DNA from 2 places in the Planococcus massiliensis genome. Region 2 is predicted to be linked to the other one. Evidence: riboswitches for the same ligand, from Rfam matches in the RefSeq annotation. Region 2 holds a riboswitch; the other holds the start of a gene.
What was found. A riboswitch is a leader RNA that binds a small molecule or an ion and turns the genes downstream of it on or off. The one in region 2 is predicted to bind cyclic di-GMP.
Positions count from the first base shown of each region.

Region 1 (3,879 bases), 540 kb from region 2:
GAATAAAGAAGGCGATCAAGACATGGTCATGGATGACTTCAATCATCGCAACAGCTGTCAATGTAGCTACGAGCAAGCCGTCATGCAGCTTCAGTCTGGAACAGACCAAAATCGTTGCAACGGCAGCGAGCGCATACGTAATCGGGGAATTCCCGAACAAGGTGATGAACAGAACCGCAAAAGCAGAACCGATCGCCGAAGCAGGAAATCGGACAAGTCCTTTTTTAATGGAATCGCTGACGGTCGGCTCGATTGTCACAATCGCTGTAATGACCGCAAAGACAGGCGGCCAGCCGAACCATTCGCAAATGATGGCCGTTAAAAAAATGGCGATCCCGGTTTTTAAAATCCGGCTGCCATTGAAATGAAAGGGGCGCATAAGATTTTGACCACCTCTCCTTTTCTTAAGAAATTTTACCGAAGTATAGTATATCATTCCTTTCTGCTGCGGCTCTACAACAATCGTATTTTGGCATGCAAAAATATAGCCGCCTTCAACTTTAATCTGCAGAGTGCGTACAAAGTTGAAGGCGGCTGCTAAGGACTATTTGAAAGAAATTATTCTGATTTGATTCCTGCTCCGCAAAGCGGAAGGACGATTTTCTCTTCAGCTGCTGATCTGTAGGCTAAATAGCCGGCATAGTTTATGGCCGATGTCACTTCGACATAAAATCCTTTATCGGCCAAAAGCTGGCGGGCCGTTAAGATTTCTTTCTCACTGATTTCGATGAAGGTCCCGCCTGTGCCGCGCACCGCTTCGAGAATTTGCTTGGAGCGGGCAGGGGCTGCAATGGCGATTCCTTCTGCAAGCGTGCCTTTATTCGCCACAGCTTCCGCTTTCTGTTGTCCATTGCGGTAAGCCGTGGCAAGCGGCGCGCAGTTTTCGGCTTGGACGGCGATGATTTTCGGCATCCTCTCAATCAAGCGGTTAGCAAGCAATTCTTGAAAACCGTAGTAAGCGCCGAGCAGGAGCGTGCCGTTGCCGACCGGAACGATTAAAGCGTCCGGAGTTTCCGCGAGCTGCTCGTAAATTTCATAAGCATAGGTTTTCGTTCCTTCATAGAAGTACGGATTGTACACATGGCTTGCGTAGAAGACATTTTCAGCTGCGACGGCTTGCTGGGCAGCGGCTGCGACATCTTCACGCGAGCCATGGATTTCTTTGATTGTGGCGCCGTGTGCTTCGACTTGTGCGATTTTCTTCGGAGAAGTCGTATCGCTCAAGTAAATATCGCAGGGAATGCCGCAGCGGGCTGCGTAAGCCGCAATCGCTGTCCCGGCATTTCCGCTGCTGTCGGCAATGACTTTGGCTGCTCCGAGTTCTTTGGCTTTTGCCATCAAAACCGCGGCGCCCCGGTCTTTGAAGGATAAGGTCGGCATCATGTAGTCCACTTTTACGTATGTATTCGGCGCTTCAGCATCTAGCAGAATCAAAGGGCTCTGGCCTTCGCCCATTGTGACGGATTTCCAGGTATCCGATCCTTGTTCAAAAGGCATCGTTGCAACATAGCGCCAGAGCGAATTCGGATACTGGTTCCAAGAAGCGGGATCAACCTTCGGCGTTTCTTTGACGATATCCAAGACACCGCCGCATGTACATTTCCAAAGCGTCGCCGTTACCTCATGCATTTTTCCGCATTCATTGCAGACAAACTGTTCCATCACTATCATTCCTTTCAAAATTTTTTCAACAAGGCCATTCGGTCGTGAAGATGTTTTAGCTTTCGACTTCATCTTGCTTTTCGCTAAATTTCTTATATTTTCTATAAGTGTATCAAAAGAAAAGAAAGGTGATTAAAGAAGCCGTTTATTGTAATGATAAATATAAGGGACACCGCGAATTAATAGGACCATAGCCTTTAGATTTAGGGCATTTAGATGCAGTAGAATTAGAAAAAATCATCTGAAAAAGGCAAACTTATCCGAAAGGGAAGGACGCAAAGCCATGAGCCTAACCACTGGAATTCCAGTGAACGGTTGTCAGGCTGCCAGGCGCACATTCTGTGAGCCGCGGTTCACAGAATGGAGGAAAATAATCAATGTTCAAAAATATGGTGATCGTTGCGATGGCATTTTTTTCTTTAGCGGCTTTTTGCCTGCCGGGCCAAGCTCATGCAAATGAAATACCCGAGCCAGTCCATGCGACATGGCTATGGAATCCGTGGATGTTCGTAAGCGACGAAGCGGCAACATTAGCCTTCTTGGAAACTAAGCAAGTAAATAAAGTGTACGTTCAAATTGATCGGGACATTTCAAAAGAGCTCTATAGAAGTTTCATCAAAAAGGCGAAAGCTGCTGGAATTGATGTCTATGCACTGGACGGAGCTCCTGCATGGGCAGCGCCGAAAGGCTATACTAACCAAGATCGTTTCTTGGCTTGGGTGGCCGACTATCAAGCGGAGGCGCTGGAAGACAGCCGGTTCGCAGGGGTCCATCTGGACGTGGAACCGTATCTCTACAGCGGCTGGAATACGAACCAGGCAGCCACCGTTAAATCTTACCAGTCGCTGCTCCAAAGAGCCGCTAATAGCACAGCTGAATTAGGTCTCCCGTTGGAAGCCGACATGCCTTTCTGGTTTGACGAAATCACTTACAAAAACACTTACGGCAAAGGCTTGCTGGCAGATTGGGTCATTGCCAATACGGCCGGCGTAACCATCATGGCTTACCGTGATTCAGCGCCGATGATTATCGAAATCGTCAAAAGCGAAATGGCCACGGCGCAGCGCCTCGGCAAAAGCATCGTGGTAGGCGTTGAAACCGGAGAAACCGATGAAGGCAGCATCATCACTTTTGCGGAAGAAGGCGAAGCCTTTATGAATCAGGAGCTGGCGAAAGTAGCTGCTCATTTTGCCGGAAACCCCGCTTATAAAGGAAATGCGGTCCATCATGTTGGCAGCTGGATGACATTGCAACCATAAAGTGAGACAAGATATATGTAAAAAGAACAAGTCCCTTCGGCAGGGCTTGTTCTTTTTTATTTTTTATCAAAAAAGACTTTCAATTCTGTCAATTGAGAGTTATTATATATCTAATAGATATATATCTTTTAGATAGGGTGAATGAGTTGAAGAATTATAATCATACGACGTATGCGATTCTTGGATTATTAACGACGGATTGCAGGTCAGGCTATGCCATCAAGCAAATGATTGACCGAAGCCTGAACCATTTTTGGAAAATCAGCTATGGCCAAATTTATCCGACGTTGAAGCTGATTGTAGACGAAGGCCTGGCAACCGTTAGTGCATCGTCCGAAGATTCGAAGCAAGGCAAAAATGAATACGAGCTGACGCCTAAAGGAAAAGAAGTGCTGAAAACTTGGCTCGAAGAACCGATTGAGCAAATTCCGGTGGAGCGGAATGAAATTTTACTGAAGCTATTTTTCGGTAGCCACCAGTCGAAAGAAACAACCACTGATCAGTTGGAGGAATACAAGGCAAAGCTGGAAAACCGCTACGCGGCGTATACCGGAATTGAAGAGATGCTGCAAAATAATTATGGGGAAGGAGAGGACACGAAGTATTGGCTTTTCACCTTGGATTACGGAAAGCGAACGACAAAAGCGGCAATCGAATGGTGCACCGTGACGCTTGAAGCGATTTCGAAGGAGGAATAGAAATGGGCAAAGAAGTTTTCCCCGGACGTTTCACGACCGAAAACAATGAAAACATCGTCATCTTTCTAATTGGCATGCGGATCAACAAACGGCGCGCAGTGACTAAATGGCTCCCGGTTTTTAACGCCATGCCCGGGATGATCAAAGAGCTCTATACCCATAAGGAAGAGCTTGGGTTCATCTCAATGGAAAATTATTTCGGCCTAAGAAGCACCGTCATGATCCAATATTGGCGCTCGACTGAAGACCTCATGGCGTAT
Region 1 covers NZ_CCXS01000001.1:2,707,889-2,711,767, reverse strand. Annotated here, with positions in the region: gene BN1080_RS13535 (aromatic acid exporter family protein) at 1-379, opposite strand, end outside; gene BN1080_RS13530 (threonine synthase) at 559-1,662, opposite strand; cyclic di-GMP riboswitch class I at 1,902-1,993, shown strand; gene BN1080_RS13525 (amidase) at 2,040-2,921, shown strand; gene BN1080_RS13520 (PadR family transcriptional regulator) at 3,068-3,619, shown strand; gene BN1080_RS13515 (DUF4188 domain-containing protein) at 3,622-3,879, shown strand, end outside.
Region 1: linked by a shared signal. The riboswitch ahead of BN1080_RS13525 (amidase) and the one ahead of flgB (flagellar basal body rod protein FlgB) in region 2 are both predicted to bind cyclic di-GMP.

Region 2 (3,879 bases):
GATCGTCGGAGATAAATTGCCCCAGGATTCCTGAGCCTTGTTTTTATAACCGGTTAGTTTTTCTTTCATGAATCATACATCCCTCTTCTTTGCGCTAAGAATCATAATTGCATTCTCATCACTTCTTGGTAGGCTTCCACTACTTTGTTGCGAACCTGTACCGTCAGTTGCAAAGAAAGACTGGCTTTCTGGGCAGCGACCATGACTTGCGAAACATCCTCCACTTCGCCGGTTACGAGCTGCTGCGTCAATTTGTCGGATGTGTTTTGAAGCTTATTCACTTCTTCTAGTTGCTTTTTAAAAATTTCGCTAAAGCCTTCTGTTTTGTTTTCAGTTTGGGGTTTTGCGATTGATTGGTTTTGAATAATTGGGGTTTGGATCTGACTTATTTTTTCCATCATAGCCTCCATAACGATGTGATAAATTTATTTTCCGATTTCCAATGCCTTCATGAACATGCTTTTCGAAGCGTTCATGGCCGTGACGTTCGCTTCATACGAACGAGTAGCAGACATAAGGTCGACCATTTCTTTGATCGGGTCTACATTCGGTGATTGGACATAACCATTTTCATCCGCATCAGCATTGGTTGGATCGTAAGTTTGGACGAAAGGGGTTTGGTCTTCTTCAATTTTGGAAACGGCGACGCCGGAGACTTGAGAGTTCCCTTTGCTCATTGCCGATTGAAGTTGTTGTTGAAAAGGCGAGATGCCGCTTTGGGACAATTGAACTGATTTGCGGCGGTAAGGAACCCATTCCCCGTTCACCAATTCTGCTCTCGTCGTATTTGCGTTTGCAATATTCGAAGACACGACATCCATCCGCAAACGGTTTGCCGTTAAACCTGAAGCACTAATGTTCAATCCGTTAAACAAGCTCATTTTACTTACCTACCTCCGTTAATAACAGTGCTTAAAGTGCTAAATTTCCCACCAATTCGCTCTGTCAGTGCATTATAATGTAGTTGATTTTTCGCTAATTCCGCCATTTCATAGTCCATATCTACGTTATTGCCGTTCGGGCTATAAGAAGTGGAATTATTTTCCTTTATCCCGGGAGTAGCATTCAAAGCCCCTCCACTAAATTCGATATGTTTTGCATCGGTTTTGTAGCTAGTCATTTTTTGGTTGGCTGCTGCATTATTCAAGATCGATTGAAAATCCACTTGCTTGCTTTTGTAGTTCGGGGTATCGACATTCGCGATATTTGCTGCATGGACTTTTTGCTTTAATGCCGATGCAGACAAGGCTTGTTCCAGTGTTTGAAACGATTGAGGAAAGATATTCATCGTTCGACTCCTTTTTCCATCATAATTTTTCATATAAAAATCCACCCTTAATAAAAGGTGGATTTATAAAAAACCTACCATCTTTCGGCAACCCGGCTACCTTGTATCTAAAATATTTAGGCCCGTGGCTTTGCGTCCTTTTCTTTCGAGAAAGTTTGCCATTGTCGACATGATACGACTATTTTACTTATGAGACTCGATAATTAGTACCATTTTCAAAAAATTGTACTAAATTATAGTATCACGTTTTTTTATTTTTGTATATTTTTCACTTAAAAATTTTTTTGTACTATTTTTTCCATATTCGTGTATATTTTTGCCCCAGTCATATGGTATGCTAACGCGGTAATATTCTATCATTTATTTGCGAAAGGAAGAATCGCTTATGTTCCGTGGTTTGTATACAGCCACCTCAGGGATGCTTGCCCATAATCGGCAGCAGCAAATCCTGACAAATAATTTAGCGAACGCCAATACTCCGGGCTTTAAACAGGATCAAACCGTTTTGCGTGCATTTCCGGAACAGTTGATCCAAGCGATGGAAGCCGGAAAAGTTTCAGCGAATGGCGTAAAAAGCCCATCCGTCCTGACTCCGATCGGCCAGATGAATACAGGCGTATATGCTCAAGAAGGAATTCCTTCTTTTGTCCAAGGCGCTTTAAAAGATACAGGCAACAACACGGACTTTTCGCTCATGGATGAAGGACTTCCGGTAAACCCGGAAACTCAGCAAAAAGGTTCGCTCGTTTTTGCGGTTCAAGGAGATAACGGCCAAGTCCGCTATACGAAAAATGGCCAGTTTTCCGTTGGTACGGATGGATTCTTGAAAACGGCTAATGGCAATAACGTCCTCGGCCAAAACCTTCAGCCGATTCCAGTCGGCTCGACAGATTTCACCGTAGCCGACAATGGCCAAATTACTTTGGCAAATGGAGATGTGACCAATAGCCTATGGATTGGGTACACCGAAAATCCACAGCAATTTGTTAAAGAAGGCCATGATTTATTCCGCTGGGAAGGGGCTCCGAATGCTGCTCCGCAGAATGTGGAAACCGTCGCTTTGCTGAATAATTCCGGATCGTTCGTCAAGCAAGGGTTCATCGAGCAGTCGAATGTCGACCTTACGCAGACGATGACCGAGATGATGGCCACCTACCGCGGCTTTGAAACAAATCAAAAAGTGCTGCAGGCGTATGACCGCAGCATGGAAAAAGCAGTCAATGAAATTGGCCGCGTTTAATCTGGAGGTCCTTAACCGATGAACATTCAAATGAATTCCGCTGCTACTTCCATGCGCGAACTTCAGAAAAAAGTCGACGTGATCGCGAATAATATTTCCAACGTCAACACGAACGGCTACAAACGCCAAGAAGCGAATTTCTCGGATACGCTTGTCCAGTCGATTAATCGGCAAGCAGGCGCTGACAATGAAATCGGCCGGGTAACGCCGAACGGCTTGCGGGTTGGCTCTGGCGTCCGGGTGACGCAAACGAGCCTGCGCAATGAACAAGGGTCGATCCAGCAAACGGACCGTCCGCTCGATTTCAGCATCCAAGGCGATTCCGCCTTTTTCCGAGTGGCTTCTGAAGGCAAAACGTTCTACACGAAAGACGGCTCTTTCCAAGTTCAGCCAGTGTTGAACTCCAACCAAGTGAACCTGGTGACGTCAAACGGCGACGCCGTACTCGACAGCAACAACAACCCGATCTCCTTCGATAACGATTTTGCATCGATCAAAGCGGATCAAAACGGCACGTTGCAAGTGACGTATAAAGACGCCGGCAAGCAGCCGACCCAAATCCAATTGAGCATCGCGGACATCAACCGCCCGAATCTGCTCGAAAAAGCCGGCGGCAACCGCTACCAGCTGCCAGGCACAGAAGCTGAGCAGCTAGCGAATGGCACGTTGCAAATTGTTGACCTTCGCCAACAGAACAATAAAAACTTCCGCATCAACCAAGGCTCGCTTGAAACGTCGAACGTTGATTTGACGGAAGAAATGACCGAATTGATTGCCACACAGCGTTTGATCCAGTCGCAAGGCAAAGCGATTTCGTTTGCCGATGACATGATGGGGCTTGTGAATACGATTCGGGGATAAATTTTGAAGCAACTGTGAAAGCAGCTGCTTCTTTTTTTATTGGAGGTCTGGGTGATTTCATTGGTGTTTGGGGTGATTTCGAACGGGATTGGGGTGATTTCAGGTCGGCCAAGGGTGATTTCGGAGCACCAACAGGTGATTTCGCTGAAAACCCAACTCTGAATGCAATAAAAAACTTAACGAAAAAATTACAAAACAAAAAAACTGGATCCCAGAACGGGATCCAGCTTTACTTATATTATCTCAAGAAATCCATCAATGTCGGCTGAATGATTTTAGCGGAAGAGGCAAGGCTTGCCTGGTAGACGCTTTCCTCGCTCTTCAAGCGGATCATCGCTTCTGCGTAATCGACGTCTTCGATGCTCGAGAGCATTTTCTGAAGCTGCAAGTTGTTGTCGAGCATGCGATTTTCAAATGCTTCCACTCGGTTTGCGCGCGCGCCGATTTCGGATTGGACGCTCAATAATTGATTGAACCCTGCATCGAACTC
Region 2 covers NZ_CCXS01000001.1:3,246,475-3,250,353, forward strand. Annotated here, with positions in the region: gene fliF (flagellar basal-body MS-ring/collar protein FliF) at 1-69, opposite strand, end outside; gene fliE (flagellar hook-basal body complex protein FliE) at 102-398, opposite strand; gene flgC (flagellar basal body rod protein FlgC) at 426-881, opposite strand; gene flgB (flagellar basal body rod protein FlgB) at 887-1,288, opposite strand; cyclic di-GMP riboswitch class I at 1,372-1,458, opposite strand; gene BN1080_RS16240 (flagellar hook-basal body protein) at 1,674-2,528, shown strand; gene BN1080_RS16245 (flagellar hook-basal body protein) at 2,547-3,389, shown strand; gene BN1080_RS16250 (hypothetical protein) at 3,404-3,658, shown strand; gene flgL (flagellar hook-associated protein FlgL) at 3,628-3,879, opposite strand, start outside.